4 regions of the Piscibacillus salipiscarius genome follow, and region 2 is predicted to be linked to each of the others. Evidence: predicted binding sites of a transcription regulator. Region 2 holds the regulator's gene; each other region holds the start of a gene.
What was found. Region 2 encodes Rex, which represses fermentation and respiration genes when NADH is low (regulators of the CRP and FNR family bind a similar motif). Its sites were predicted from a motif close to TTGTGAAATATTTCACAA; they were not measured.
Positions count from the first base shown of each region.

Region 1: the regulator Rex is predicted to act here: its motif matches at 3,341-3,358, upstream of ACFSW4_RS06770 (AtpZ/AtpI family protein).
Region 3: the regulator Rex is predicted to act here: its motif matches at 6,635-6,652, upstream of ACFSW4_RS14405 (cytochrome ubiquinol oxidase subunit I).
Region 4: the regulator Rex is predicted to act here: its motif matches at 2,919-2,936, upstream of ACFSW4_RS03540 (cytochrome c oxidase subunit 2A).

Region 1 is NZ_JBHUMZ010000018.1:15,983-24,486, reverse strand. It holds gene atpA (F0F1 ATP synthase subunit alpha) at 1-138, opposite strand, end outside; gene ACFSW4_RS06795 (F0F1 ATP synthase subunit delta) at 156-701, opposite strand; gene atpF (F0F1 ATP synthase subunit B) at 698-1,213, opposite strand; gene atpE (F0F1 ATP synthase subunit C) at 1,521-1,721, opposite strand; gene atpB (F0F1 ATP synthase subunit A) at 1,834-2,559, opposite strand; gene ACFSW4_RS06775 (ATP synthase subunit I) at 2,561-2,953, opposite strand; gene ACFSW4_RS06770 (AtpZ/AtpI family protein) at 2,955-3,143, opposite strand; gene ACFSW4_RS06765 (S8 family serine peptidase) at 3,383-5,518, opposite strand; gene wecB (non-hydrolyzing UDP-N-acetylglucosamine 2-epimerase) at 6,046-7,185, opposite strand; gene upp (uracil phosphoribosyltransferase) at 7,198-7,827, opposite strand; gene ACFSW4_RS06750 (serine hydroxymethyltransferase) at 7,978-8,504, opposite strand, start outside.
Region 2 is NZ_JBHUMZ010000013.1:1,432-9,935, reverse strand. It holds gene groES (co-chaperone GroES) at 1-5, opposite strand, end outside; gene ACFSW4_RS03985 (CPBP family intramembrane glutamic endopeptidase) at 387-1,100, shown strand; gene ACFSW4_RS03980 (YdiK family protein) at 1,104-1,307, shown strand; gene ACFSW4_RS03975 (MDR family MFS transporter) at 1,320-2,723, opposite strand; gene ACFSW4_RS03970 (redox-sensing transcriptional repressor Rex) at 2,789-3,421, opposite strand; gene ACFSW4_RS03965 (ABC-F family ATP-binding cassette domain-containing protein) at 3,501-5,438, shown strand; gene tsaD (tRNA (adenosine(37)-N6)-threonylcarbamoyltransferase complex transferase subunit TsaD) at 5,615-6,625, opposite strand; gene rimI (ribosomal protein S18-alanine N-acetyltransferase) at 6,622-7,080, opposite strand; gene tsaB (tRNA (adenosine(37)-N6)-threonylcarbamoyltransferase complex dimerization subunit type 1 TsaB) at 7,077-7,775, opposite strand; gene tsaE (tRNA (adenosine(37)-N6)-threonylcarbamoyltransferase complex ATPase subunit type 1 TsaE) at 7,772-8,221, opposite strand; gene thiL (thiamine-phosphate kinase) at 8,222-8,504, opposite strand, start outside.
Region 3 is NZ_JBHUMZ010000050.1:72,354-80,857, reverse strand. It holds gene ACFSW4_RS14440 (winged helix-turn-helix transcriptional regulator) at 52-381, shown strand; gene ACFSW4_RS14435 (alanine/glycine:cation symporter family protein) at 520-1,932, opposite strand; gene ACFSW4_RS14430 (GIY-YIG nuclease family protein) at 2,023-2,268, opposite strand; gene ACFSW4_RS14425 (gamma-glutamylcyclotransferase) at 2,284-3,129, opposite strand; gene ACFSW4_RS14420 (CPBP family intramembrane glutamic endopeptidase) at 3,144-3,827, opposite strand; gene cydS (cytochrome bd oxidase small subunit CydS) at 3,965-4,063, opposite strand; gene ACFSW4_RS14410 (cytochrome d ubiquinol oxidase subunit II) at 4,066-5,091, opposite strand; gene ACFSW4_RS14405 (cytochrome ubiquinol oxidase subunit I) at 5,091-6,434, opposite strand; gene ACFSW4_RS14400 (DUF6176 family protein) at 6,929-7,273, shown strand; gene ACFSW4_RS14395 (hypothetical protein) at 7,284-7,724, shown strand; gene ACFSW4_RS14390 (substrate-binding domain-containing protein) at 7,717-8,504, opposite strand, start outside.
Region 4 is NZ_JBHUMZ010000011.1:135,469-142,294, reverse strand. It holds gene ACFSW4_RS03560 (hypothetical protein) at 1-26, shown strand, start outside; gene ACFSW4_RS03555 (hemerythrin domain-containing protein) at 23-481, opposite strand; gene ACFSW4_RS03550 (b(o/a)3-type cytochrome-c oxidase subunit 1) at 584-2,212, opposite strand; gene ACFSW4_RS03545 (cytochrome c oxidase subunit II) at 2,213-2,680, opposite strand; gene ACFSW4_RS03540 (cytochrome c oxidase subunit 2A) at 2,699-2,818, opposite strand; gene ACFSW4_RS03535 (Crp/Fnr family transcriptional regulator) at 2,971-3,660, opposite strand; gene ACFSW4_RS03530 (trimeric intracellular cation channel family protein) at 3,671-4,300, opposite strand; gene ACFSW4_RS03525 (DinB family protein) at 4,470-4,946, opposite strand; gene ACFSW4_RS03520 (hypothetical protein) at 5,046-5,222, opposite strand; gene ACFSW4_RS03515 (aconitate hydratase) at 5,223-6,826, opposite strand, start outside.

The DNA of each region.
Region 1 (8,504 bases), on a different contig from region 2:
GTTATCAAGGCCGTGAACACGTGCGATACCGTCACCGATTTCGATAACTGTACCGACTTCGTTTGCTTCAACTTCAGAATCATAATTTTCGATCTGCTGTTTAATTAGCGCACTAATTTCTTCTGCTTTGATGCTCATCCATTTCACCCCTATCTTTACTTGTTTGCAGTTACTAAATTCTGTTCTAAACGTTTAAGTTGTGTCTTAACAGTTCCATCGTAAATTTGATTTCCAATACGAATCTTAATTCCACCAAGTACAGATGGGTCTACGATATTGTTGATTCGAAGGGTGTTAATCATCATTTTATTCGCAAACACATCTTGGATCTGTTTTGTTTCTTCTTCAGTTAATTCACGAACAGAATAAACATCAGCTTCTGCAATTCCTCTTGCTTCGTTCTTCATTTTGACAAACTCATCGACTAGATCTGCAATCATGTCAGAACGGCGTTTGTCTACTAATAGTAATAATGTATTTCGTGTTTCTTTTGAGACGTCTTTAAAAACGTTACGAATTAGTTCTTTTTTCTGCTCGCTTGATAAACGAGGGTTACCTAAGAACTCTTGTAATGATTCATCATTTAGGAAAACACTTCTTACAACTAAAAGCTCTTCTTCTAGCTGATCTAGATTTGATTTTCCTTTTCCAATTTCAAACAAGGCTACGGCATAACGCTTTGCTACTACTGATTGACTCATTTCGATTCGCCTACTTCTTTAAGGTATTGTTGAATGAGTTCATCTTGTTCATTTGCAGAAAGTTCTTTTTCAATAACCTTGCTAGCAATTTGAACAGAAAGCGTAGCCACTTGTTCTTGTAATGCCTGAACTGCTTTGTCGCGTTCTTGGGCGATTTCTTCGCGAGCACTTTCTTTAATGCGCTCTGCTTCTTGTCTTGCATCATCTAAGATGGAAGACTCTTGTGTTTTTGCCGTTTGTTTGGCATCTTCAATGATTTGATGTGCGTTTTGACGTGCTTCTTTAAGTTCTGCATTTGCTTCGTTCATAAAGCGTTCTGCTTCTTGACGGTTTTGCTCTGCAGTATCTATTTCATTCGCAATGTGATCTTCACGCTCTTTCATCACTTTCATTAGTGGTCCCCAAGCGAATTTTGCTAAAAGAGCCAATAGAATGATGAAGATAACTAATTGAGCGAGCATATCACCAACGTTAAATCCTGCTGCACCTAAAACCAAGTTGGTACCTAACACAGCCTTCACTCCTTTCGGCTAACTCCTCACATTTTATAAAATGTTTAGTTTTAAGAAATCCACTCGCTTTCCGTGGGCGATCCACAAGCCTCCTCACTCGTCCCTCGTTGCGGGGTCTTGTTCGGCTCGCTATTCCCACGAAGAACACGACGTTCAAGTGTCGGCGTTGGTCACAGGACGTGACCGTTTTTAGCCGACCAGGAGTCTCGCGGATTTCTCGCAAAACATCAATAACTAAACATGCACATAAAGGAATGGCGAAGTATGTCCATCATAACTTCGCCATTCAATTGTTCGTCGTAAAAAACTACATAGACATAAATGCGATTACGACTGCGATGATCGGAAGCGCCTCAACTAACGCTACCCCGATGAACATTGTTGTTTGTAGAGTACCGCGAAGCTCTGGTTGACGAGCGATACCATTTACTGTTCCGTTTACGATTAAACCGTTACCAATACCTGCACCTAATGCACCTAATCCTACTGCGATTGCAGCTGCTAACATAATAAATTCCTCCTCAAAATATATTTATAAATTAGTTTGATTTTTCTCGCCATTAAAGACGAATGAATTTTATTAAAATACTCAGCTAATGCTAAGTACTAATTCACATAAATTAATGATCTTCGCTCACTTTGTGAGACATGTAAACCATCGTTAACATGGTAAAGATAAATGCTTGAATTGCACCGATGAAAATACTAAATCCTTGCCAAGCGATCATCGGGATAAATCCACCTACTAACCCCGCGATTGAGCCTGATGCTACTAGACCAGCTAGTAGAGTTAATAAAATCTCACCAGCGTAAATGTTACCGTAAAGACGTAGACCTAGTGTCAACGTATTCGCAAATTCCTCGATGATTTTTAGTGGGAATAAGAACGGTAATGGTTTGAAGAATTCTTTTGTATATTCCTTCGATCCTTTCATCTTGACACCATAGTAGTGTGTTAATACAACCACCATTGTTGCGAGTGTCAATGTAATACCCGGGTCAGATGTCGGTGATTTCCACCATAAGTAATGATCAAATGACACCATTGTGATAACCCCAAGCATGTTGGAGACGAAGATGTACAATAATAATGTTAATCCTAACCCCATAAAGCGTCGCCCTGTCTCGTAGTCCATTGTGTTTCCAATGATATCTTTCACGAATTCTACGATCCACTCCATGAAGTTCTGGAAGCCTGTTGGTCTACGTTGTAGATTCTTACTAGCTACAACTGCGAGTATAAATACAATCGTTGATGCAACCAACATCATAAGTACGTTTGACATATTGAAATCAAGCCATGAGATTCCAAATAAGTCATTTAACATTGGACTTTTGTGATCCACTTCATTCACCTCTCTTCCTCGTGGTTAGTTCGGTTTGTGTAAGAAAATAATCTATGATAATGACCAAATAAGGTGTCATTAAACCAATCATTACGGCAATCATGTTGAAAACTTCCGGATATTGCAAGCCTATAGCGGCTGCAAGTGCGGCTGTCGCAAACCGAGTTAACATTCCCAGCGTGCGTCTCTTCTCATCTCGTTCGACAACACCTTGTCCTAATCGATTAATTTTGACTTGAAGAAGCCATAAATTAAACGTGCTGATTCCAGCACCTAGAATTAGACCGGCAAATATGGTTTGATAGTCTGTGAATCCCCATCCTATGACAAAAATCGCTAGGATATAGAACATCCATTTGAGCTGGCGGCTGACCATGTATGTATAATTGTCCATTCTAATCGTCTCCTAGAAACTTTTTGACAAGTAAAATCATACCATACACGCCTGATGCCAAACCTAAAAGTAAACCAATGATCAGGAAAAGAGGGGACGTGCCTAAGTAACCATCAAGCCACCTTCCAAGCAGAATTCCGACAATTGTCGAACCGGATAAGTAACTTAATATACTCGCTGTGATTGCCATTCCTTGAAGTGGGCGTTTATTCAGGTTAACCACTCCAATCGTGATTTCAGTGGAAAAGATTTATCAAACGATATCGACAAATCTTGCAGAGGCAAATCTTCAAAAATAAAATCTCTTAAAACATTTGCCCACACTAAATTAGATTACAATACGAGTATTTTAAAGTCAATTGTAAATATGCAGAAATTAAAACAACTTTGTGACAAAAATCACATTTATGTTGAAAACGCTTTATCTGCCTAAAATTCAGGCAGATAAATTTCTTTTTCTTCATATAAAGTTTCATCGTCTTGTGTCATTTCAAAAACGACTTTATACTCGCCCTCTGGCAGGTCGCTGATTTTAAATTCTTTTTCAAATACGCCTTTAGACACGTTTTCTTGAGTGAACAGCGGTTGTGCGTGTAGGTCTTTTGGATCGATTAAAGTGGCTGTAAGTTTTTCAATTGGTTCGTTCACATAAAATCTTAATGTCAAATGCTCCGTTTGAAAAGGTGCCATGTCCAATTCCATGCCGGTAATTCTTGGATAATCGGATGTTTCGTTAATAAATAAGTACGGCAAGTGTTTTTGTTGCTGATTAAGTGATACCTCTATATAGCCCTCACGCGTTCCTTTTTCAGTACGTCTTGAATTGATTTGTGCACCTACCTTGAATCGTCGTTTTTCGTTAGGGCCAATCGTTGAATTGAGCGGCAGGTCCCATACGATTCCATTCTCCCTTTTTGGAATATTCCATTTAATGTCAAGAGGTTTCCTTGAAAGGTTCTTAATAGTAATCGTTTGATCTACTTTTTTTAACCCTTTTTCTATCTTACCAAAATTAAGCCGGTTGTGGTCTATGATGTAACTTTGGGTTAGGGCTTTGTTCATATTAATAAAACCGGTTCCTTGTTCAGATGGCGAAAGCTCTTCTTCTCCCATTTTGAATAGATCAGTAGATGATAGTAAGCGAGCTTTAATTTGTTCTGGTGTATCGTGTGGGTATGCTTGTTTTAACAGAGCCGTAACGCCTGCCACGTAAGGTGATGCCATGCTTGTTCCTTGAAGTGAGGCATACCCTTCTGGCACCGTGCTCACAATCTCAACTCCTGGTGCAATGAGGTCAGGTTTGATAGTCCATGATGAAGCGACAGGTCCGCGTGAACTGAATGGGGCTAATGCATTACGTATCGTTTGGTAGTTCGTTTTTAACCAGCCGTCACCTTGCATGAGCAGTTCTGCCTCTTCTTCTGTAATGTAAGCCGTTGGAAATGGAGCTTCTACCCACTCCCATTCGTTTGGGTCATCTTCAGGTCCGTTATAGATGAGTGCAGCTGTTGCCCCCTTTTCATCTAGCTGCTGAATGAGTTCGTAATACGGTGTGTCTCCTTTTTTTATTAAAACGACTCGGTCGTGAATGGTTTGTTCTAAGGTGTCTAATGAATTAGGTATAACTAAAGGCTGATCTCGTTTCAGGTTCCATTTTTCTGATAGTGGGAGCTGGCGGATCGGCACGACTTGTTCCTTTTGAGTGTATACTTGGGCAAGCTTTTGCTTCGTAATCGCCGCCCCGACTGAAATCGCTTTTTCTGACGTTGCCGGCGAACCAACCGTCCAGTCTTCAGGTCCGCTATTCCCATTTGCTACAACGACAATTTTGCCGAGCTCGACTGCTTTATTAACGGCGCGCGTCATCGGATCATCAGGGCTATTCGTTTCGCTTCCAAGCGACATATTGATGATCTCCATATCGTCGTTAACAGCTTGCTCGAGAGCAGCTATGATTTGCGCGGTCGTCCCCGTTCCGCCTGGGCCAAGTGCACGATAAGCATAGAGGTCCGCTTCAGGTGCAACTCCCTGCATGGTTCCGTTACCTGCGATGATACCAGAGACGTGGGTTCCGTGAAGCGTCGGCATCCCCTGTTCGGGCGTTGTTTCCATTGGGTCTTTGTCAAAATCAACTAGATCAAACCCACCATGGTAACTTTTTTCAAGGTCGGGGTGTTCATGGTCAATTCCAGTATCGATGACTCCGACTTGAACACCTTTGCCTGTGAAGGGTAGGTTTTTTGGATGATAACGTGCCATCTCAGGGTGAAGGTCCTCATTGGTGTTTGCTTTTGTTTGCGGCACTGAGTACGTCTGGACTGGGCTCACCTTACTGACAAACTCTTCTTCGTGCAAACTCTTTATGTGGCGCTGCTTCCCCGTTACAGCTAGAGCCTGCATGAGCGTATCATAGACATACTCAACTTCGACTAACGGATAATATTTTTCAATGTATTCTTTCGTCTCATGCGGATCTTGATCCACTTCCATTATAAAGGTCATTTCTTCCGCTTGTAGATAGATTGGTGTCATGATGATAAGTATTATTGCAAAGATTAGCCTCATAGCTCGCACCTCTTCAGTTGTTTTAGTTTTATTGTGTGGAAAAATAGGGAAGTCATGCTTGGGATGGGGAAAAAGTTTTGGGGTTGACGGTTTGGCCCGGGACGTGGACAGTTTGACCTCGGATGCGAACAGTTTTCTCTGGAATGCGAACATTTCTCCTCCTCACGCGATCAGTTTAGTCCAGGATGCGGACACTTCACCCTGACATACGAACAGTTCTCCTTCTCACGCGAACAGTTTAGCCCAGGATGCGGACACTTCACCGTGAAATACGAACAGTTCTCCTCCTCACGTGAACAGTTTAGCCCCGAACGCGGACACTTCACCGTGAAATACGAACAGTTTTCCTCCTCACGTGAACAGTTTAGCCCAGGATGCGGACAATTCATCCTGATATACGAACAGTTCCCCTCCTCACGTGAACAGTTTAGCCCCGAATGCGGACAATTCACCCCCATACGAACAAAAGGACATCTATCAAACAATAAGAAGCTTTTGCGCGTACGCAAAAGCTTCCAAATTTAATCTTATAAAAATTCATCTGGTTTTTCGCCCGCTTGCTTAAAATAGTACCTGATGGCGTCTGCTATCCGTCGGGATGCCTGTCCGTCGCCGTACGGATTCGATGCCCGGGACATTTTTTTATGTTCGCCGTCATCTGACAACAATAAGTCAGCCATTTCAAAGATATTCTCTTCGTCGGTTCCAGCAAGTTTGAGTGTACCTGCTTCGATGCCTTCTGGTCGCTCTGTTGTATCACGAAGCACGAGTACCGGCACACCTAAAGAAGGTGCTTCTTCCTGAACGCCGCCAGAGTCAGTTAGGATCAAGTGAGCATTCGATGCGAAGTTATGGAAGTCAATTACTTCAAGCGGTTCGATTAGCTGGATTCGGTCGTGATCGCCAAGCCACTTTTTCGCTGTTTCTTGTACAACTGGATTCAGGTGCACAGGATAAACCATTTCCACATCTTCGTGCTTGTCGGCCAAACGGCGAATTGCTCTAAACATTTGGTCCATGTTATCGCCCTGGTTCTCACGGCGGTGCGCGGTCATGAGCACTAAGCGTTTGCCTTCAGCTTTTTTCAAAACATCATGCTCATAATCAGCAGATACGGTTGTCTGAAGCGCGTCAATCGCTGTGTTACCAGTTATAAAAATTTGATCCTCAGATTTATTTTCTTGAAGTAAATTTTGTTTAGACTGAGTCGTTGGCGCAAAGTGTAAATCTGCCACGACGCCCGTTGCTTGTCGGTTAATTTCTTCTGGAAATGGTGAGTATTTATTCCACGTACGAAGACCTGCCTCAACGTGACCAACCGGAATTTCGTTATAAAACGCAGCTAAACTCGCCGCAAATGTTGTCGTCGTGTCACCGTGCACGAGCACGATATCTGGCTTCGCTTCCTTCATGACCTCATCTAAACCTTCAAGGGCACGAGTCGTAATCTGCGCTAATGACTGCTTCTTTTTCATAATATTTAAGTCAAAATCAGGTTTAATATCGAATATGGATAAAACTTGATCGAGCATCTCTCTGTGCTGAGCCGTGACCGTTACAATCGGCTCAAACTCATCCGATCGTTTCTGAAGTTCCAAGACAAGTGGTGCCATTTTTATCGCTTCAGGTCTTGTACCGAAAATCGTCATGACTTTTAACTTACTCATAAATTCACCCCGTTATTTGGTACCGAATAATCTGTCTCCTGCATCCCCTAACCCAGGGATGATGTAGCCTTTTTCGTTTAGCTTTTCATCCAAACCTGCTACATAAATGTTAATGTCTGGGTGTGCTTCTTTTACGGCTTCAACGCCTTCAGGTGCTGCAATTAAGCACATTAAGCTAATCTGCTTAGCGCCGCGCTTTTTAATCGAGTTAATCGCTTCAATGGCCGACCCACCTGTTGCTAGCATTGGGTCCGTCACGATTAATTCACGCTCTTCAATATCTGATGGTAATTTAATGTAATATTCTACTGGTTTTAGAGTTTCAGGATCACGATATAACCCGACGTGTCCAATTTTCGCAGCTGGAATCAATTTCACGATGCCATCAACCATGCCAAGGCCAGCACGTAAAATTGGGATGACTCCAAGTTTTTTACCTGCTAAAACTTTTGACTTAGCCGTTGCGACTGGTGTTTCAACCTCAACTTCTTCTAATGGAAGTTCGCGTGTAATTTCATACATCATTAGCGTCGCGACCTCATCCGTCAGTTCACGAAACGCTTTAGTACCTGTGTTTTTATCACGAATAATCGTTAATTTGTGCTGTATTAAAGGATGATCAAAAACATATACTTTACCCACGAGCCAATCTCTCCTTTATTTATAATCTATTGAATTGTAGCGAAATATGAACAATGTTGCAATAGTAATCAGTCGATTGTTAAGTATTTGCAAAACTTAATTTTCCCCAAATTTCAAACCGCATGAAAAAAGTAGCGGGAATTCCGCTACTTATTGATACATTGGAAAACGATCCGTCAGCTTTTTCACGCGTTCTTTTGCTTCTTCAAGCTTACCTTCATCTTCATGGTGCTTAAGCGTAAACGCGATAATTGCTGCTACTTCATCCATTTCCTCTAAACCGAATCCGCGAGATGTCACAGCTGCTGTTCCAATGCGAATTCCGCTTGTTACAAATGGACTTTCTGGATCAAATGGAATCGTATTTTTATTCGTTGTCACACCGATATCGTCAAGTGCTTTTTCAGCCACTTTACCTGTTAAGCCTAACGGACGAACGTCTAATAATAGTAAGTGATTGTCTGTTCCGCCAGATACAAGGCGAACTCCTTCTTTAACTAATGATTCACCTAAGCGTTTAGCGTTGTCGATAATTTTTTGCGTGTAATCTTTAAACTCTGGTTGAAGCGCTTCTTGGAACGCGACACCTTTAGCTGCAATCACGTGCATAAGAGGTCCACCCTGCATACCAGGGAACACGTTTTTATCTACTTTTTTCGCAAATTCTTCTTTACATA
Region 2 (8,504 bases):
AACACGTCAAAAACCTCCTCCAAATTTATGTTGAAGATGATTATTAGCACTTAACATTGGTGAGTGCTAATTCCAATTATTATAATAATGAATCTCAGGAACTTTTGCAAGTAAAAAACCTAAATTTTTGTTTCATTTTTTATATTGTTATAGAATAAACCTTATAGAGATTTAGATTTCTGAAAGTATGATAAAAAAAGACTTAACTTTTTAGAAATGTAACGACTAAAGACGAGCGTAGGTGACGACGCCAGTGGGAACAGCACGAGCTGAAAATCCCACAAAACGAACGGAAGTGAGTTTTGTGAAGTTGAAGCGCGTGCCCACGGCAAGCGTTCACCGAAAGCGAGTCATAAATTAAGTTTTAATTAAAGGGGACGATCAACTTGCCAAAACGATATTGGGGAATCATTATACTTTACGTCGCAGCACAACTTTTCCCTGCTATAGGAATCCCGCTCGGAATATCCTTTTTTGGATTATCAGAAATAGATGCGATGGTTTTCTCTTCTATATTAGGAATGGCGATTGCATCCATTTTTATCATAAAAATATTAATGCCGGATATGAAGCAGAGTGAAATGCGAAATCGTCCAAGTTATGGCTATATGATTAAGTGGTCGATTTATGGTTTTTTCTTAGCCTTTTTAGCTCAATACATTTCGTCCATCATTAATGTGACCGTATTTGATATTGAACAATCTTCAGAAAACACTGCATTAATCATGGATTACATCGACAATAACATTTGGTTTATCATTTTACCAATTCTATTTGCGCCATTATTAGAGGAAATTATCTTTAGAAAAATCATTTTTGGGCAATTGTATAAAAAGATGAACTTTTTCCTAGCTGCCGTGATTTCATCTTCACTATTTAGTGTGCTTCATTTAGATTTCACGTTTACATTAACTTATATCGCGATGGGTCTTGTTTTTGCTTATTTATATGTAAAGACAAAACGAATTCTCGTTCCTATTTTAGTTCATATGGCCATGAATACGACGGTCGTATTGTTACAACTAACTGTGGATCTTGAGGACTTAGAAAAGCAATTACAGGAATACCAGAATGCAGCTATGATTTTAATTGGAGGATAATACATGAGAGCTTCACCATATTTTCTAGCAACGATGTACTTTTTAATGGGACTTGCTTTTGTTTATTTAGCATTGCAATATGCTGATGATACGATTTGGAATTTTGCAACGATTATTTTTACGATTGTTGCGACTTTTGACATCGGTGTAGCGATTCGTATTCTAACGAGATATTTCATATATAAACGTCTAAATAAAAAGGAATAATCCCTATCCGGATTATTCCTTTTCTGTATGTTCAATTCCTTTCATCTTAAAGGCAAACGGGATACTTAATGCAACAATAATCGCAGCTAAAATAAATGCTTCATTGATAGCCTGAAGAGTTGCCTCCTGCATCGTTAGTTCATCAAACAACATGTACTGGCCTCGTCTGACTTCATAATAAACTGAGAAAATGACAATACCAAGTGATGATGATATTTGACGAATCAGATTGTTCATTGCTGAGCCTTGAGCAACTAAATGGTCTGGAATAGCATTCATCCCAGCCGTTGTAGCTGGCATATTACCAAACCCTAAACCGAGTCCATGAACGATATTAATCGCCAAAAGCATCCAATAAGATGTACTTAAATCAACAAAGCCAAACATCAAACTCGCAAACGTTAAAATTATTAACCCTGTTGGTACGACGAGTTTCGGACCTTTTTTATCTAAGATCCTACCGCCAATCGTCATAAATGCGCCGCTTGCTAAAGCACTTGGCAGAAAGATTAACCCCGTCTTTACCATACTCAATTCAAACGCTTCCTGAATCATATACGGAAGTAAAAATAAGTTTGAAAACAGTCCAATTGATGCAGCTGATGTTGCAATAATCGAGTACCGGTAAGTTTTCACTTTAAACACCGAAAGTTCTAATAATGGCGAATCAAGCTTTAATTCATACTTGATAAACACAATAATTAAAACGATGCCCAATACAAGAATGCCTAGATTCATCCAGTTTACGGCCTGCTCAAAGTTACGTCCTTGGCCTAATACGTATAAAACTGCTCCAACTCCGGCTGTGATAATCGCAAATCCTTTCCAGTCAAAAATACGTGAAGGATCTGGCATTGTCTTAATTAGATATTTAGCTGAAAAGAAAATTCCTAATGCCGCAAATGGTAAATTGAATAAAAATAAGAAATACCAATCAAAATTTTCAGATATAACACCACCAATAGTCGGTCCAATAGCTGGTGCGACCATAGCGGATACCCCGTAGATTCCAACTGCATACCCGCGCTGATTTCTCGGGAAGGCTTGGAAAATCAAAGCCATGGCGTTTGGCATCATAAGGCCTCCAGCGATTCCCTGGATGGCTCTTGCGATGATCACCATACTTAACCATTGTGAAATCGCTCCTAAAATAGAGCCAAATGCGAATAATGATAGTCCAATAATGTATATCTTCTTCTTCCCATACCGGTCGCCTAAAAATCCTGTTACTGGCATCGTCATACCCATTGCAATCATAAAAATAGTCAGGATCCAACTGACTCCAACTGCATCGGTATCAAATATTTTCATGAGTTCCGGAAGTACCGGATTAAGCATACTATTATTTAAAATAACGGTGAACGTCCCCGTAATAACGGATATGACGACTAACCATTTTTGATCAAGTTTCCCCATGTTGGCCTCCAACATTATTTCGTTATACGAATTATTTTACTTCTAAATAACAGAAAAAGAAAACCCTACTCAGAGCTTTGCTTTAAAAAGTAAACTAACGTTTGTAGTTCAATGGATAAATCAATGTGATGCACCCGGACATGGTCTGGCACGGTTAACCTTGAAGGTGTGAAGTTTAATATACCTTCAATCCCGCAGTCAACTAATCGGTCAGTCACTTGTTGAGAAACTCTTGCTGGTACCGTTAAAATAGCAACTTTAATACCTTTCCGTTTTATCTCTTTTTCAAGATCATCGACATGAAAGATTGGAACTTCACTGATTTCAGACCCTATTTTACTATGGTTCGTATCGAAAGCCATTTCAACGCGGGTATTGCCTTTTTTCATAAAATTGTAGTGAAGTAAGGCCGTGCCTAGGTTACCAACACCGACTAAGGCAACACTTGCCACCTCATCCTGGTCAAGTAGCTTTCTAAAAAACTGAAGTAAGTGCGCAATATCGTAACCATAACCTTTACGGCCAAGCTCTCCAAAATAAGAAAAGTCTTTTCGGATCGTAGCCGAATCGACTTTAATCAGTTCGCTTAGTTCACGCGATGAGATGCGTGTTTTCCCTTGGTTATGAAGTAAATTCAAATGTCTATAGTATAACGGCAAACGTTTAGCAGTTGCCTGTGGAATCTTTTCCTCGGACATGATTTCGTCTCCTTTAATATGGTTCATTGCGTATTAGTGATAAAATAGATACACTAGTGCACGTTGAGGTGAATAAACAATGATTGTCATGCAATTAAATAATATAAGTAAATATTTTGGTGCTGACCTTATTCTATCGAAAATTAAATTAGAAGTACATCATGATGACCGAATTGCGATTGTCGGGCGTAATGGGGCAGGCAAATCAACCTTACTTAAAATCATGTCGGAACAAACTCCTTATGATGAAGGGGAGATTTTCAAGCCGAAAGATGTAACAGTTGGTTACCTTGATCAACATACAGGGCTTGATTCAGACCGTTCTATTTGGGATGAGATGTTAGAAGTATATACTCCATTAATACAGCTTGAACAAGAGCTTCGTCGAATGGAAGCAAATATGGCAGACCCTGAGTTTCTACAAAACGAAAAGAAATACGAACAGCTTTTATCACAATATGATGCTAAACAAAATGACTTCGAACAACGAGGTGGTTTTCATTACGAAGCTGACATCGAATCCGTACTGCAAGGGTTAAACTTTGGTGGTTTTGATTTTAGTACGCCAATCCAAGAACTAAGCGGTGGACAAAAAACTCGGCTCGCCTTAGGTAAACTACTTTTATCTAAACCTGATGTGCTCATTTTAGATGAGCCTACCAACCATTTGGATATTGATACATTACGCTGGCTCGAGGGGTATCTGAAAAGTTACCCAGGGGCTGTCGTCATCGTCTCACACGACCGCTACTTTTTAGATGAGACAGTTAACACCGTTTATGACGTCGCTTTTCAGTCCGTTAAAAAGTATCACGGGAACTATTCCTATTTCTTGCAAAAGCGGGCTGAAGACTATGAGCTTGAAGTTAAGCGATTCGAGAAACAACAAGAGGAAATTAAAAAATTAGAAGTCTATATTCAGAAAAACATCGCACGTGATTCAACAAGTAAACAGGCCAAATCAAGACGTAAAAAGCTAGAGAAAATGGACAAGATGGATAAACCAACATTGGATGACCATTCAGCCAAATTCTCTTTTGATATAAAACGAAAAAGCGGTAATGATGTGCTGAAAGTCGAAAATCTATCGGCCAAATACGCTGCGCTCGATGATCCAGTATTTAGTGATGTGTCCTTTCGAGTTAATCGGGGTGACCGAATCGCAGTTGTCGGCCCGAACGGCATTGGTAAATCAACGTTATTAAAAGCTATTTTGGACCGTATTGACCATGTTGAAGGAAACATTCAACATGGAACCAATGTGGAGTTTGGCTATTATGATCAGGAACAATCCACATTAAATCCACATAAAACGGCTCTACAAGAATTATGGGATGAATATCCTTTAATGCCAGAAAAAGATATTCGAACAGTCTTGGGCAATTTCTTATTTACTGGAGACGATGTACTAAAAACAATCGGTATGTTAAGTGGTGGCGAGAAAGCGCGAGTGTTACTTGCAAAACTAATGATGCAAAAGGCAAATGTTCTCATTATGGACGAGCCAACTAACCATCTGGATTTAGATAGTAAAGAAGTGTTAGAAGCAGCGCTTAGTGACTTCCCTGGTACAATTATCTTTGTCTCACACGATCGTTATTTTATTAATCGTATTGCTAGTCAAATTCTCGAATTGTCAGATGAAGGTTCACGCATGTTTTTAGGAGATTATGATTATTATTTAGAGAAGTTAGATGAAGAAGCGCAGCTTGAGGCGATTAAACAGGCTGAAGCTACACAAAAACAACAAGAACAAATGCCTAATCAACCAACTAATAAGCAGCTTCAACGAGAACGACGCAAGATCGAACGGAGAATCAAATCCATCGAGGAACAAATTGTGGAGCATGAACAAGTGATTGAAGAGCATGAACCGAAGCTGTACGAACCAGATTACGTCAATGATTACACAAAGCTTCAAGAAATTAATCAAACAATTAAAGAAAACGAGGAAGCCATTGAAGCTTTAATGGAAGAATGGGGAGAATTACAGGAAGAATTGGAGTCACTGGATTAATCACAGGTTATCAACAGAAAAAAGTGGATGAATTCAGTTTTCAACAGGGTTATCCACTTTGTCCACAATAAAACAGTTGGTTATCCACAGATTTTACCCACAAATTAAACATCTGACACATTAATATTTGCATTAAAAAATCCACAGGCTCAGAATAAGTCTGTGGATTTAATATATTACCCTAGCATTAAACCAGGGTTAGCATTTAGTTTTGAATCTTTAAATTGGCCGTTATGGTATTCAATAGACGCAGCAGCTCCAATCATAGCCGCATTGTCTGTACATAAATATAGCGGTGGAATCATTAATTCAATGTCTTCATCTTGAAACTTTTGATTAATTGCTTCACGTAACCCTTTGTTCGCTGACACGCCACCAGCTACAATTAGTTGTTTTACTTCCAAATCTTTCGCAGCTTGATATGTTTTTTGAACCAGTACATCAATTACACTATTTTGGAATGAAGCTGCTAAATCCTCAGTTCGGTAGCTTTCCCCTTTTTGATTTAGCTGGTTTAGTTTATTAATAACGGACGTTTTTAAACCACTAAAGCTAAAATCATAAGAGTCTTTTTCAAGCCAAGCTCTTGGGAAGTTATAAACATCCTCCCCTTCCTGCGCTAATTGATCGATCACAGGTCCACCTGGATACGGAAGTTTTAAAGCTTTAGCGACCTTATCATATGCCTCACCTGCAGCATCATCACGCGTTTCTCCAATCACTTCATAGTGCCCGTGCTCCTTCATATAAATTAACTCAGTATGTCCACCTGAAACGACTAACGATAGTAATGGAAACTGAAACTCTTTTTCTAATCTATTAGCATAAATATGACCGGCAATATGATGCACACCAATGAGAGGTTTGTTGTGAGCAAAGGCTAGAGTCTTCGCTGCATTAACACCGATGAGGAGAGCTCCTACGAGACCAGGACCTTCAGTGACTGCAAATGCATCTACTTCATCCATTGAGACGTCTGCCTCATTTAACGCTTGCTCAATGACGAGTGTGATTTGTTCAATGTGGTGACGCGATGCAATCTCAGGTACGACCCCGCCAAACTGCTCATGGATTTCCATTTGTGTTGCGACGACGTTAGATAGAATTTCTGTTCCGCCTTTAATAACCGCTGCAGCTGTTTCATCACAACTTGTTTCTATAGCTAATATCATTTCATTTGTTTTCATAATTTCACCCACATAACCAAGGCATCCTCTCCATCATCTTGATAATACTTCTCACGCTTACCAACGACTTCTAAACCAAATTGCTGATACATGTTTTGCGCCACTTGGTTAGATTCTCTAACTTCAAGCGATAATTCTGATGCGCCATGTTCTTCTACAGTATTTAACACCTCATTAAAAAGCTTCTTCCCAAGCTGTAACCCTCTGTATTTTGGTGATACAGCAATGTTAGTGATTTGAGCAGCTTCAAGCACAATCCATACGCCACAGTATCCAACAACTCTACCTTCCACTTCTATAACCAAATAATGAGAGAAGGAGTTTTTTAATAAATCATGTAAAAAGTCTCGCTTCTTCCACGGTGTACGAAACGATTCATTTTCTATGACGATCACATCTGGTAGATCCTCAATCACCATGTTTCGAACTTTTATATCATGTTTAACCTCATTCATGATTTATGACCTTCTTCACTCTTTTTTTGTAAGTTTGCTTCTGCCTCCGTGATTCTAAGATAATTAGGCTTCACAAGATGAATAGGTGTTTCTTTTTTACTTACTGCAAGCTGCCATAATAAACTAGCTTTTGGCAGGTTAAATGGTTGGGTAACCCAAACTCCACCACTTTGATTTATTTCATCCTTAAATGAACCACCATTTGGACTTACAAATAACACCTTTTCATTATAGTGCGACACTTTTTCTAACCAGCTTGTCATTTCGATATTACAATCGTCTTCTACACGTTCTATATGCCCTTCTGCTACACGATACAGACCTGCGTAAACATTACCTCTTCTAGCATCAAAAAATGGAGAGACAAGTCCATTATGATATAATAATGAGCTTGCAACGAGTTCTAAACTAGATACCGTCTTGATCGGAATGTTTAATGACCATGCTAACGTTTTTGCCGTCGTCATGCCAATTCGAATACCCGTAAATGAACCTGGTCCCTCGGCAACAACGATTTGTTCTAGCTCATTAGGCTTTAAATTAACTTGGTTCATAAGGTGCTCAATATTAGGCATAAGCTGAACTGAATGATTGCGCTTAATGTTTATCGTCATTTCAGCAGCCATCACGTCATCTTTATATAATGCAATACTCATAGGTTGATTGGATGTATCGATACATAATCCACTCTTCATGCAAAAAGCTCCTTACACACGTGTTCAAATTTGTCACCTATAGGTTTTAACTGTAATTCTCGATGTTCTTCACTGACTTTATTAATCTCAATTTCCAAGCGTTCTTCTGGTAAAAATTCATCGATAAACTTAGACCATTCAACAACAGAAACACCTTCACCATTAAAATACTCATCAAATCCAATATCTTCTTCTTGATTCTCTAAACGGTATACATCCATATGGTATAAAGGCAAACGCCCCTTATATTCTTTTACAATGGTATAAGTAGGACTATTCACAGTACGTTCAACTCCTAAACCTTTAGCTATACCTTTCGTGAATGTTGTTTTGCCTGCTCCTAAGTCACCATTAAGTGTAATGACATCACCAGGTGTTAAATACTTAGCTAAATTCTCAGCAAAATGAACTGTTTCTTGTACGCTTTCCATTCTTACTCGATACATCTAATCACCTTTACACTTTCCATGTTGGTACCCTTGTGAATCTAAACGACTTTTAGTACCATTTTTATTTATGTAAACAGTTGGATCATGATTATTGTCCAGAACCTTACCAATCTTTGAAACCTTGATTCCAGCATGTTGACAGTTAATTTGAATTTGTTTCAAATCATTTTGGCTGCAGGTACCGACTAGTTGAAAATCTTCACCTGTTGATAACAATAATTTCTCTAACTCAAAACCTTCAAGATAAGTCATATCGGGGTGAACAGGAATGTCCTCCCAA
Region 3 (8,504 bases), on a different contig from region 2:
ATTTTAAAAAGTTTCTTTTTAAGTTATAATAGGTAGAAAGAGGTGAATCATATGGCCGATACAAATATTTGCCCAAAATTTGAAAAAGCATTATCAATCTTAAACAAACGGTGGACCGGTTTAATCGTGTTTCAGCTACTGAATGGTTCACAACGTTTTTGCAATATTGAATCTGAAATTGGTATTAGTGGTCGCGTTTTATCTGAAAGGTTAAAAGATCTAGAAAAAGAAGGTATAGTCAAACGTACTGTTTATGATGAAACACCAGTTAGAATTGAGTACTCTCTTACTGATAAAGGGCTAGCACTCGAGCCAGTTTTAAGTCAAATTCAAAATTGGTCAGATAACTGGGTTCAATCAGATCGTGAATTGGTTAATTAAGAGTCCTATTTAAGGGCTCTTTTTTATTTCAATTCCCATCTGATAAATTTTTAAAACTTTCAGATTTGCTTGATTTAACCGAATTGATTTAAGCTACACTAAAAAACCGGACGCAAATAGCGCCCGGCCAACAAATCATTATTTATCTCTATCTTGTGCGCCCCACCATTCAACATTTTTAAGCCCAGGGACGTTATCTACATGGAATGATGGATCCTTTCCTTCTTTTCTCTGCTTGGTATAATCCTTAAGAATCGCAAAAGCAATTTTACTTAATAACAGGATCGCAATTAAGTTAACCACTGCCATCATTGCCATGAATAAATCTGCCATACTCCATACAATGTCTACTTTAGCTAAAGCACCAAACATCACCATACCTAATACTAAAAAGCGGTAAACATTTCTCCAAATTTTATTATTTTTCAAGAAGTCAATGTTTGATTCACCATAATAATAGTTACCAATTACAGAGCTAAAGGCAAATAAGAAAATCGTAACAGCTAAGAAAATGGTAGCCCAGTCACCAATCTGAGCACTTAAAGCCGTTTGCGTTAACTGTATGCCATCTTCAGTTGGGCTTGCAAAATCACTGTATAATAGGATAATGAAAGCTGTAAAGCTACACACAACAATCGTGTCAAAGAAAACGGCTAGTGATTGTACTAACCCTTGTTTGGCAGGGTGGCTAACCCCAGCTGTTGCAGCAGCGTTCGGTGCACTACCCATACCAGCTTCGTTTGAGAAGAGTCCACGTTTAATCCCTTGCATTAAGGCAGCACCAACTCCACCGCCAACAAATTGTTCAAGTCCGAAAGCATGAGAGAAGATCATTCCAAATATACGTGGAACTTCAGTAATATTCATAATGACGACGACTAGTGCAACAGCAATATAAATCACTGCCATAATGGGGACAATCGTCCCTGAAACGACCGCGATACGTTTAATTCCGCCAAAAATAATTAATGCAGCAAGAATAACTAAAACAATTCCTGAAACATAATGTTCAATATTAAATGCCTTTTCAACAGCTTCAGAAATTGTGTTAGCTTGAACCGCATTAAAAACCAATCCAAATGTCATTGTAATAAGTACCGAGAATAATACAGCCATCCAGCGTTGGCCTAGAGCCTTCTCAATATAATAAGCAGGTCCTCCGCGAAACCCACCTTTATCAGGTACTTTATATACTTGCGCCAGTGTACTTTCAATAAATGCGGTTGCCATACCAATTAAAGCAATCATCCACATCCAGAACACGGCACCTGGCCCACCAATTGCAACGGCTAACGCAACGCCCGCTAAGTTACCAGTCCCAACTCGAGATGCAATACTAATACTGAATGCTTGAAAGGCATTGGTCCCGCGTTTACCACTCTGTTCAACCGCTTCTTCACCAATGACCTTAAACATTTCAGGGAATAAACGAAACTGCGCAAACTTACTAAAGAACGTAAAGTAAAGACCTGCACCAATTAATAAATAAATTAAAATATAATCCCAAAAAAACGTGTTACCGTATTTAATAACGGTACTCAAAAAATCCATATCATTACAACTCCCTTCCAATTCAAATATCATATACCCAAATTTTATCAATCACTATCACAAAAAATAAATAATTTCATTAAAAAATGACTATTTAACTATGTCCAAATTGAACGATTGAATCATTTCTTCTTTGGTTTTCTTCGGTAATTTTTTAATATTCGCTTCGCGGCTCATGGCTTCTGATTTCGTCTCAAATACTTCATAATAAACGATTTTGACAGGAAGACGTGCACGTGTATATTTTGACGCCTTGCCTGCTAAATGCTTGGCGAGTCTATTATCCAAATTGTTTGTATATCCCGTATATAAAGATTGATCACAGCATCTTAACATGTATGTATAGTGCACTTAATCCCCCGCCCTTAATCGTTCAACACGTGAATTGATTTGTTTTAAATAAGTTTCAGACAAATGTCGTTTGCCGCCACGTACAATTTCATTTAGGTAATGATCAGGCGGCGCTATTTCTTCAAGTTTATCAATCACAATAAACGTTAACATGTTTAGTATTTCTCCATTGAAGGTCACATCCACAACAGCTGGTCTGTATAGTCCTATATAAACACCTTCACGATTATATAAATACTTTAAAGCTTGTTCAGTAATTTCATAGACAATACCTTCAACTTGATGGCCAGACATCTCCACAATATCAGCTCTTCCCCCATCATCTGCACGCACTGTGAATCTTAACTCATGTTCAGGTAGTAGCCCAAGTCCAAGTGTTTTAAACTGCGTTAACATGCCCGCTTTTTCAATTCGCTCGTGATCCATACAAGATCCGTAAGCAAAATAATGAGGCGTTCCTTGATCAAGCAGTTTCTTTAAACGCCAATCTCCAAAAGGAATTTCTTCAGTATTCTGAACCTCTTTTGGATAATAATATAATAATGCTTTAAACTCACCTAAGTCACTTAGTACAAGCTGTTCGGTTCTTTGATAATGATCGGTCTCAGATATACCTTGGTACCCTTCAAGCTTATCTATTTGTTTTAACACATCATGATCAACTTCATATAGTTCACCATATACATGGTCATCATTGTCTAATAACATAGCTGGATAATCGTATCCTGTATCAATAAGTCTCCCCTTCGTCCATGCCTGCTGTGAAACTAATTTAGCATCTTCTAATAGATGATGATTTCGTTCATATCGTCTTAGCGTTCCGTAAACAAAAACTAACTGCCCCATCTAATTCCTCCCTTTTACATTGACCAAAATAAATAAAACCCGATCGACACAACGGCAATATCTGCACAAATATGTAAAATCCATGAATTTAAGAAGTTATTGGATTTAGTATTTAACCAGTTGAAAATAAGTCCAACTACAAATAACCCGGCTAGTGCTAATAGGATCAGTTCGAAGTTAAACCATGTCGCAAAAATAGCCACATGATAAATCGCAAATAATGCTGAAGAAAAAATATAACCCAATACATGATAGCCGGATTGATAAAACTTTAGAAAAATAAAACCTCTAAAATAAAATTCCTCAAGAAGTGAATTTCCAAATGTAATATAGAGTGCAACGAATATGTACGTTTCAAGTGTAATATTAAGCCTGTTTTGCAAATCAAGTATGATTGTTTCACCATTAATTTGATCTTGCAGTAAAACATAAGCCGCTAATATAACAATCACCGAAAGTAAACCAAGGCCCACTCCATATTGTAGTCCTTTGACATCTACTTGGTTAAGCCTTAATGATTCAAAAAGTCGTTCTTTAAGCACTACTTTGATAAATACAATAGGAACGATTAAAAACAGAAGAATTTTAGCAAGCGTCTTCATAATGTATGATAATTCTAAAATTTGCTCAACATAAAATAACGCTAAGCAGCTAAGAATGGTTAAGACAATTACTTGAGTGATATGACGTTGCTTCAACGACCCCTCCCCCTTTATAAAAACTATTCTACTAATTCTAACTCATAAATAAAACAACTTTTATGTATTTTGACGAAGTCATATAAAAAAGCTGAACTCAAGATTAAATCTAAAGTTCAGCTTTTACAATATACTATTTATTTCACCGCATCGTCTTTTAAACCTGACCAAAATGCTAATACAATTGAGATGATCACCACAATAAACGGTGCGTACGTAATTAAGAAATGATCCATCATTAATACCTCCTCTGTTCTTCACCTTTGACGTAAGTTCTATTAAATAAAAATAATCTTGCGAGTAATAAGATTGACGGAACGAGTAAGGCAAAACCTGCAATAAATGCGATAATTAATGCTTGTGCCATGGCATCGTTCGTAAAGCCGTCGTAGATTGTCAAATACGGATACAGCAAGTACGGATAATGCGACACGCCATAACCGAAGAATGCTAATCCAAATTGAATAATTAAACTCCAAAACGCTAGACTATAATATTTTCTCCTCCACAAGAACAAGACGGTAATCGCAAAAAACACTCCCGATAAAGCGAACACCCACCAAATATCCATGATATTCGCAAAGTGTAGTTCATTGTGTTGTCTTAATTGCCAAATGATGAGTCCAGCTGATAGGATCGTTGGTCCGCTCCATGCCAGTGAGTATTTTCTTAAGATCTCTCGCGCTTTAAAGTCTTCAGCCACATCGGCATACGCCGTTAGAAAGGTCGCGGATATATAGAGTACACTGACCACACTTAAAATCACGATACTCCAGGTAAGCGGACTGAAGAATAATTCTTTATATAATAACACTGGATTTTCACCTACCATTTCTACAAAACCACCTTCAGAAATGGTTAAAACAATGGAAAGTGATGCCGGAATAAGCAAACCTGCTACACCATATAAAAGAACGTAAAACTTACTATCTTTAGCTCCATAAGTTTGAAACGCGTAATAAGACCCGCGAATCGCAAGAAGTACAATCGATATACTAACTGGAACTAACAAAACGGTTCCGTAATAAAATGCCGCGCTTGGGAAGAAGCCAACCATACCAACAAAGAAAAACACTAAGAAAACATTAGTCACTTCCCACACGGGTGATAAATACCGCTGTATGATATGGTGCAGCACGTGTTTTGTGTTTGCAATCTCACTATAGGCACTGAAAAAACCCGCTCCAAAGTCGATGGAGGCAATGATGATATAGCCGAACAGAAATAGCCACAGGACGGATACTCCAATAATCGCTAAATCCATTACCTCTCACCCCTTTCAATTGCGTGATCTTCAAGTTCTCGTTCAACCGGATTTTTCTTAAACATCCGAATGAGCACGATAATGCTACCAGTACCTAACACGATATACAGACCAACAAATAACCATAGCATCGTATCAACATATGCCGCTGACGTCGCTCCCTCTGGTGTCTTCATAAACCCACGGAGAATCCATGGCTGACGGCCAAACTCTGCGTAGAACCATCCCATTTCTATCGCTATGAAAGCGAGCGGCCCTGATAACACCAGAATGAAATTAAATAATTTATTTTTAATGACTTTCCATTTTCGTTTAACCGCAAGCCAGTAAAATGCTGAAATAAACGTTAACCACATTCCAATGGTGACCATTAAATCAAAGAAATAATGCACAATTAAAGGTGGGAGTTCGTCTTCTGGAAATTCATTTAACCCTTTCACTTCTGCAAATGGATCACTATGGGCTAAAATACTTAACGCATATGGTATCTTGATAGCTCCCTGCACCTCGCCATTTTCATCGAGCCAACCGAACATCATAAGAGGTGCACCCTCTTCCGTTTCAAAATGCCACTCTGCTGCAGCTAACTTTTCAGGTTGGTATTCGGCTAAAAATTTTCCGGAGAAGTCACCAACAATGACAGTTGCAATAGAAAAGATCAAACCCACTTTCATCATTAGATACAATGATTTTTTATGATAAATATGGTCTCGTCCTTTAAATAAATGAAACGCCGCAATGGATGCTAATACAAATGCAGACGTCATATAAGCAGTCGTTAATACGTGAGCAACCTTTGTTGGCGTTGCTGGGTTAAACATCGCAGCAATCGGGTCTACATTAACGAGTGCCCCATTAACTAAATCAAATCCTTGTGGTGTATTCATGAATGCGTTAACCATCGTAATGAAGAACGCTGAAAATGATGCCCCAATAGCAACTGGAATAAGAAGAAGCATATGCTTTTTCTGATTCTCAAAGCGGTCCCACGTATATAAATAAATCCCTAAGAAAATCGCCTCAAAAAAGAACGCGAACGTTTCCAAAAATAAAGGTAAACTGATCACATGACCTGCTAATTCCATAAAGTTCGGCCAAAGTAGTGATAACTGCAGTCCAATAGCTGTACCCGTTACGACACCAACAGCAACAGTAATCACGAACCCTCTTGTCCACCTTCTAGCTAATAAAATATAGTGCTCATCATTCTTTTTAATGCCAATCCACTGAGCAATCGCAATCATGAGCGGGATCCCTACACCAATCGTCGCATACAATATGTGAAATGCTAACGTTAATCCTGTTAGCGTTCGGCTAAAAAAGACCGGATCGTATTCCATCATCAGACTAGCACCCCCTATATTAGAAAAGACGACCTAAAATCGAAATCAACATAATAATTGCTACAACAAAACTGAGGATGATCAACCATTTTTCATGTTTCTTATACATGTACATCTCCCCTTCACGCTCTATCATACCTCATTTAGTTCTTTAACAACTCATTAGTCAGTTAACGCTTTGTTACGAAGAGTTGAGGATTTTGTGAACTATTTCACAACTTGTTTATACAAACAAGCTGACACTTCATATTATACTAATGTTACTAAAATTCTAAACTTTACAATTATTAACTTTTACTTTACATTTAAGGTTGTATATCTCTATTAAACTAGTTCTCTTATTTCATATATTATATTTATTACATCAAATACCCTTTAATAACTTTTAAATTTTTATATCAATAAAAAGCCCAAACATGAAGAAAGACAATTTATTATCCGAACAAAAAGAGTAGGCACACCTACTCTTTTAACTCAATTAAGGGAGGATTTACATGAATATAGAACTGACTCGTTTTCGAGTTAAATCAGGTAAATCACAACAAGTCGACGAATGGATGGCATTTTTAAATAAGCACATGGATGAAGTGCTTCTGACCTTAGAAGATGAAAAAATGTATGTAGAAAATATTTTTCGTGAAACAACTGATAGAACTGAATATCTTTATTGGTACTCGATTGAAGGAGAAGGTGGTCAAAACGTAGAAGAATCCGAACATTGGATTGATCTTAAACACTTAGAATACTGGAATGAATGTATTGATGATACATATGAGCCGATTGACTTAAAATTAGAGGTATTGATGATTCCTGAGAGAATACGCAAACATTTAAGGTAAGGATGATTCTATGCCCAAAACTATTATAGCTTTAATAGTCATTTCGCTAACTTTGATGTTCATCATTGGTTGGTATAGTCCATTATCTAATTTAAACACCGAATCATACATCAATCATGGACCAACCATTCAAGACCACATAGAAGGTTTAAGAGCTTTAAACAGGCATGCTAGTAAACATTCTCTTGAACTTACAAACTATTATATAGAACATATTGCTCAAGAGCTTGAAGAAAATTGGGTTCAAAAACAAGAGCCTGATTATGATCAACTATTTGCGGATGTTAAACATGTTCGTATGATCTTTCAAGGTCTTGTCGGTACCGTTAACTATGGAAGTGAAGAACGTCAATACCTTGAAGATAGCATTAATCACATAAGATTAATAGAATCACTTATAAGACAAACAAAAGCAGAAAAAGTTGATGTTATGATTGACCTACCTAATTGACTGGAACATAACCGACCTTCTCAATTATTGCCTGGCCTTGATCGGACAGAATCCAATCAATTAACGAATCGACATTTGGGTTTTCCGTGCCAGCTGTAATGGCATAAAATTCAGCAGCAAATGGATACGAATCGTCTTGAATAAATTCTTTTGTCGGCTCAACGTCATTCACTTGGATTAGCTTAATTTTTCCGTTATCAACCATTTCGTTTGCGAAGAATCTAAATGAAAATCCAATTGCATTTTTACGGTTGCGATAATTCGATGTCTCCTTAACTATTCCGCCCATTCCTGAAACCACATCGTCTGTTGGAGGTTCCATTAAGTGGGAGCTATCCATCACCTTTTTTAACATTGTCTGGGACCCGCTACCTTCTGGCCTTTGAAAAGCTCGGATTTCGACGTCCTCCCCTCCAACTTCTTTCCAGTTTGTAATGTTACCTGAGTAAATCCCTTGAATCTCTTCAACCTTCAGTGAATCAACTGGATTGTCCGCATGTACAAAAAAGACAAACGCCTCCCTGCCAATTGGTGTCATATTTAACGCTTTATCCTCACGTTCAAACATTTTTTGTTGCTCCTCAGAAGGTCCAGCTGCAAAAATTAGATCGGCCTCGCCTTTTAAAAGATTTTGATAGGCCCCAGTCGTTTGATTAGCCATGACTTCACTGTTATGTAGTGCATAATCTTTTTCGGGATAAACCATTCTAGCAAAACTAGAATATACCGGGTAAAGCGCTGTTGCCCCGTCCAAAATTGGCAAATCATCTTCAATTTGTA
Region 4 (6,826 bases), on a different contig from region 2:
CATATTGGTATAAAGAATTACGCTAAAACCCGCTGTATGAATCTCTGTGAAAGCGGCCATTTGCTTGATACAAATAGTTCTCAGGTATTGCTTCTTCCATTAGAGGAAACAAGGTTCGTTCTTCTAACCTAACATGTTCATCTAATAACTCACCTAATGACCTCATCTTTTCATAGTCCGTTTCACCCTTTTCCCGCAATTCCTCTATTAAACCACGAATTTGAGCGTGTTGATATAACATATCTTTAATTAAATTCTCTTTAGGTTCACTCGCAAATTGTAAGTATAATGGCACCAACACTTCTTCTTCATCTCTAAAATGATCACGGCCATCTTTTATCCAGAAATCAATCATATCACGGACTAATTGTTTATAAGTTTTTGAACTCTGCTCCGTACCTGCTCGTTTCATCTCTAACGCCATGACTAATGCATGATGATGGTGGTGGGATAACGGATTCAACGCTTCATGCCTTTTCATCAACATTCACCCCTTTAATTTTATATAGCCCCTACCTTTTAGATAGAGGCTATATATATTTATTCTTTATTCAAACTTAGACTTCCTTTTTGTTTTTAAAACTTACCAAAACTTAAATCCCTTAGATCCTGGAGGTGCATTTTGAATAATATCAATAACTGGAATGGTATAAGCAAACAAAATTAATGCGAAGGCAATTCCTACCCATACCTTCCAATTCTCTAAAATGGCAGGTGGTTGTAAGGATTCATCTGCCTCAACACCAATTGGGAATTCTTCCTGGCCTTTTGGTGCAAAAAACGATAAATTAATCATTAAGATTAAATATAGAATTAGAGAGATGAAAAGCAGTGATCCACCAATAGCCATTCCTGTCTCATAAGCGCCCCAGGTTGATGCGACCGGGTGGTCAAAATAGGTTGTCACTTGTGTTCTTCTTGGATTTCCTAATAATCCAGAGAAATGCATCGCACCTGACATAATTAACATTCCAACAACCCATAGAATGGTTTGATAAATAGCAATCCCATTAAGCTGTTTTGTAAGAACTCTGCCTTTTAGATATGGAACGAGCCAATAACTTATTCCGAAAAAGGTTAAGGCGACCGTTGCCCCAATTGTTAAATGGAAATGACCCGTAACCCAAATCGTGTTATGAACAACTTGGTTTAACTGGTTACTAGCGTTGATAATTCCACCAGCTCCAGCCGGTATGAAAATAAGCATTCCCATAAATGGAGCAAAAAATCTAACGTCTTTCCATGGAAGTTTTTTAAACCACCCAAATAATCCTTTACCACCTAAGCTTCTTCCTCTCATTTCAAAGGTAGCAAAAAGTGCGAATGCTGTCATCAATGATGGAATAATAACAGCAAATGTTAAGACGACTTGGATGAACTTCCACTCGTGACTAATTCCAGGCTCAAGTAGTTGGTGGTGAAAACCTACCGGGATTGAGAATAAAATAAACAGTAAGAACGCTAATCTTGCTAGTGAGTCACTGAAAATTTTTCCACCGATGATTTTCGGGACCATGACATACCATGCCATGTAAGCTGGAAGTAACCAGAAATAGACTAACGGGTGACCAAAATACCAAAATAAAGTCCGGCTTAATGCAATGTTGATCTCATCTACCCACCCAAATGACCATGGAATGAATTGAAGAACGACTGTTGCAACGACGCCAATAGTTGCGATTAACCAGAGTACTAATGTTGCTACTGCCATAAAAGCTAGTAGCGGACTAGTTTTGCCTTTGTTTTCTCTTCTCCAGAGATTATATTGACGAATAATAGCAAATGATCCGAAATAAGTTCCAACAATAATTAAAGCTAATGCAATATAGAATAGTGGATGCGCTTCAAGTGGTGCGTAAAACGTATAAAGCACAGTCGCTTCACCAAGCATAATCATAATGACACCAAGCACCATACCAATAGCCATCATCCAGTAGCCGATCCATGCTGCCCGTCTTCTCCCATTACTAAAAGCGCCGGTCGTTTTAATTACACTAGCGTATAAAAATCCAAAGATAAAAAAAGTAGTAAATACAATTGCCATTAGAACCCCGTGGGCTGTTAAGATTTGATAGTAATTGATTGAATTAGGTAATGTAATCATTTCACTTCTGACTAATGTTTGAAGTAATCCGAACAGTCCTCCGACTGCAATTGCAAAAAAAGCGATATAAAAGTGAGCCATACTTAACTTGCGATCTAATATATTCATCTACTTCACCTCCAGTTGGGCACTCATCACGTGGTGGCCAGTTCCACAATATTCGTTACATAAAATGAGGTATTCACCTTTTTCATTAAACTTATAAGTCATAGAGTTCACGTGCCCTGGTGTGACCATCATATTAACCCTTGTTCCTGCTATTTCAAAGCCATGTACAACATCCACAGACGTTACAATGAATTTTACGGTTGCACCTTGTGGAATTTCAACTTTATTTGGTGTAAACCCAAATGACTGAAGCACCATCACTAATTCGTATTCGTTGTCCCCAATTTGTTTTAACCCTGGTTCATCAAACGGAGGCGTATCGTGAACTTTTTCAGGGTCAATTTTTGTTAAATCACTCGGCGGTGCATGACCAGAAGCAAATGCCTGATAGCCTACTGTCGATAAAAAGGCAATTAACGTTAATACACCGATTATAAGCCAAACCCTTTCTAACTTGTGCATGTGCATATAAATCCCCCCTTAGAATTAACGCGTAATGAAAAGATAATAAATAAACAGCCAAGATCCGACTATAAATGCCCCAACTAATAACACAGAAACGAAAGCGCCATACAATTTCTCGTGGTCATGTTTTAAATTCTTCATCGGCAGCCCTCCTTATCTCTATTTCTACTTTTATCTTATTGGTAAAAACATCTAAAGTTTGTGATTCAAATCACAAATCTGAAATAAATTGTTGACGTTTTTGTGAAATATTTCACATTTAATCCAAAATAAAAACGCCATAATGAATGGCGCTAATGAATCCAATAGGTTTTAAGTTTTTCAATGTCTAATATATGTATTTCTTTACGATTGTAAGTTATAATATCTTCTTTCTTCAGTCGATTAAATGCTCGGTTAACTGTCTCACGAGACACCCCAATCATGCTCGCTAATTCTGAATTTGTGATCGGTAATTGTAAATAAATCTCGCCTGTCGATTTCTTCACGCCTAGTTCATTTGTGAATCTAATAAGTTCCATCACAATACGGTGAAACACATCCTGCGTCTGCATCGATTGAAGGCGTTCTTGAAGCTCTAACAGCTTCTTACCAATCACTCTCATTACTTTGATTGCCATACCTGGCTTTTCCATTAATAACAGCTCAAATTCTTCAATTGGCACACATACAACCTTCGCCTCTGTTAAAGTAATAGCAGTAGCAGGATAAGGCGTTTCATCAAAAAAACCTACATGAGGAAACATTTCATCTGAATGTAAAACATTGACGATTTGCTCAGTCCCTTCCTGGTCCACCTTAAACACTTTAATTAAACCCGTTCGTATAAAATAAACAGAATGACGCTGGTCATTTTGACGAAACAACGTGGTTCCTTTCTCAAGATTACGCTCAATTGAAATCTGTCTTAATCTAGTTAGTTCTTCTTCAGTGAGTTCTGTAAAAATCGGAAACTGTCTAAAAAAAGCTTCTGAACGAAACACCAAACTCCTCCTAACGTTTAAGCTTTCGTAACTGTTTTAACCAATCAAATCGGGTCGGTAAGCTCCACCCATAAATAACGGATAACATCCTTAGCGATACAATTCCAACAATGAGTAGAATGTATTGCCACATGGTATCAGCAACACCAAAACCAATCGCCATTGCACCGATGACTGCCCACATCGCATAGATCTCTTGATGCAGAACAAGTGGTTTTCTACCTGCTAATAAATCGCGAATCATGCCCCCACCTGTCCCTGTTAAAACGCCACCTACAATCACAGCACTCATCGGATAACCAGCCATAACGGCAAATAATGCCCCTTGTACTGCAAAGGTGGCAAGACCAATCGCATCGAAAAACACTCCCCACAATCTTTTAAAACCTAACACCCAATGAAATGGAATGAAAAATAAAAGTGTCATGGTAATAAATGCGACCGTAAAAAGCATACTTTGATTCCATATATCAGAAATAGGCAAATCCAGTAAAAGATTTCTAAACGTCCCGCCACCAAATGCCGTTACGAACCCTAATAGATAAACTCCGAATAAATCATATTCTTCTTCTAAGGCCACAATGGCACCACTAATCGCAAATGCCATCGTACCAATAATATTTAAAATATCCCAGGTCATCTTTGCACCCCCACTTGGTACAAAACTATCATAACAAAATATATCTTGTTTGATATACGAAAAATTACTTATTAAATTGAATTTTTCCTCATAAAATTATAAATTTCCTTATAAATTTGAATAATTTCCCTCATAAAAAATACCACGCAAAAACGCGTGGCATATAAATTCACTTTTTTAGCATCCTTCGCATTGTATTCATCGTATTTAAATGAAGTGCCTCGTGGGCCGCGAAGAATTCTAATGCCTCTCCTAACGTTTGCATACCTATAAATTCCTCTGGTAGCTCCATGTCTAACTTCCCATTTACACGCTCTTCAACTTCATCTAATTGCTGCTCAAGCACTTTTAAAATTTCCTCTTTAGAAGGTGGTGAAGTCGTCCATTCAGAAGGACTTGTACCTCGGTCGAACATATCTTGATAAATTTTTGGGACGCGAGGCTCATCATTTAAGACCCAACACAACTTCGAATCCAAGTTTGCTGCCAAATGACCTGCATTCCAGCGAATGTTGTTCCGAAATGGTTTTGGGACTTCATCAAATCGTTCTTCAGGTATACGCTCGACGAGTCCAATCACCCAACTTCTCCATAATTTAAAATGTTTAATGACCGACTCTTCAGTTAGTGCTACTTTTACATTCATGCACTCACTCCTTTTTAATTCATTATTCTATACAAATATAAATATCCCTTCTTAACACATAAAAAACTGCCCCTTTTCAAAAAGGGACAGCTCTGAATGTTAGTCTAATATTCGATTATTCTCATCGACATTACTGATGCGGTTTTCCTCCCGGCTCTCATAATCCGAGACATATCCATCTCCGCCGCAGACTGTACAAGTGTAATGCCATTCCTCATCATCCATTAATAGGCCGCTACCTTCACAAGCTTTACATCTGTGCTCTTGTGATCCCATTTATACCCCACTTTCTTGTTGTTTATTCTTGATCCAATTAATCACTCCACCTTCTAATATTATGTCCAGATGTCTGCTTGTTAATCCGTGTTTCACTCGGATTTTCTCATCTTTACCTTTTATTCCAATTTCAAATTCATTATCATTTTGAATTTTATCCCTTACGCTTTCAAACACGAGCACGTCACCATTTTCAAGCTTTTCATAATCTTGTTCATCAACAAATTGAATAGGTAGCACCCCAAAATTAATTAAATTTTGTAAGTGAATACGCGCGAAGTCTTTAACTAGAACAGCTTTTAATCCTAAGAAACGCGGAGCTAAAGCTGCGTGCTCACGTGAAGAACCTTGACCGTAGTTGTGACCAGCTACGACTGCGTGCCCACCTTCATCTTTTTGTTTCATTGCCCGTTCATAATAGGTGTCATCTACAATTTCGAAAGTGAAAGTACTAATTCTTTGTAGATTACTACGATATGGTAGGACGCGTGAACCACCAGCTAAAATCTCATCTGTAGAAATGTTATCACCCATTTTAAGTAATACAGGTACTTCGAAATTATCTTCGATTGGGGATAAATCAGGGATTGATTTAATGTTAGGCCCTTTTTCAAGCTCTACATTTAAACCTTCAGCTGGATCAATTGGTTCTTCTAACATACCTTGTTCTTTATCGAAATTCACTTTAGGTTCTTTAATTGTTGGATAATCCATTTCAAGAGTCCTAGGGTCGGTAATAACACCTGTTAAAGCTGACGCGGCAGCAGTTTCAGGACTACATAAGAACACGCTATCTTCTTTAGTACCCGAGCGACCTGGGAAGTTACGTGGTGTTGTTCTTAAACTGTTTCGACCTGATGCAGGCGCTTGCCCCATTCCGATACAACCGTTACATCCAGCTTGGTGCAGACGGCCACCTGCACTAAGTAAACTTGCAATATGACCTTCTTCAACTAGTTGAGTTAGAATCTGACGAGAAGAAGGGTTAATATCGTAGGATACACCGTTTGCGATTTGCTTACCTTTCACGATTTCAGCTGCAATGGCAAAATCACGATAACCAGGGTTCGCCGAAGAACCAATATAAGATTGATAAATAGACTCTCCAGCAACTTCACTCACAGGTACGACATTACCCGGGCTAGATGGTTTAGCAATTAGAGGCTCTAATGATGATAAATCAATCTCATCGTGTAAATCATATGTGGCTCCGCGATCTGCCGTAAGCTCCTGCCAATCGTCTTCGCGTCCTTGTTGTTTCAAGAAACGCTTAACTTCTTTATCAGATGGGAACACGGTAGCAGTTGCTCCGAGCTCAGCTCCCATATTCGCAATAACGTGTCGGTCCATCGCTGATAAATCTTTTAAACCAGGACCATAGTACTCAATAATCTTTCCTACGCCACCTTTAACATCGTGACGGCGAAGCATTTCTAAAATAACATCTTTAGCGCTTACCCAATCAGGTAGTTTACCTGTTAGCTTCACACCCCAGACTTCAGGCATTTTCACATAAAATGGTTCTCCTGCAATAGCCATGGCAACATCAATACCACCAGCTCCCATAGCTAACATACCCATACAACCATTAGCACACGTGTGAC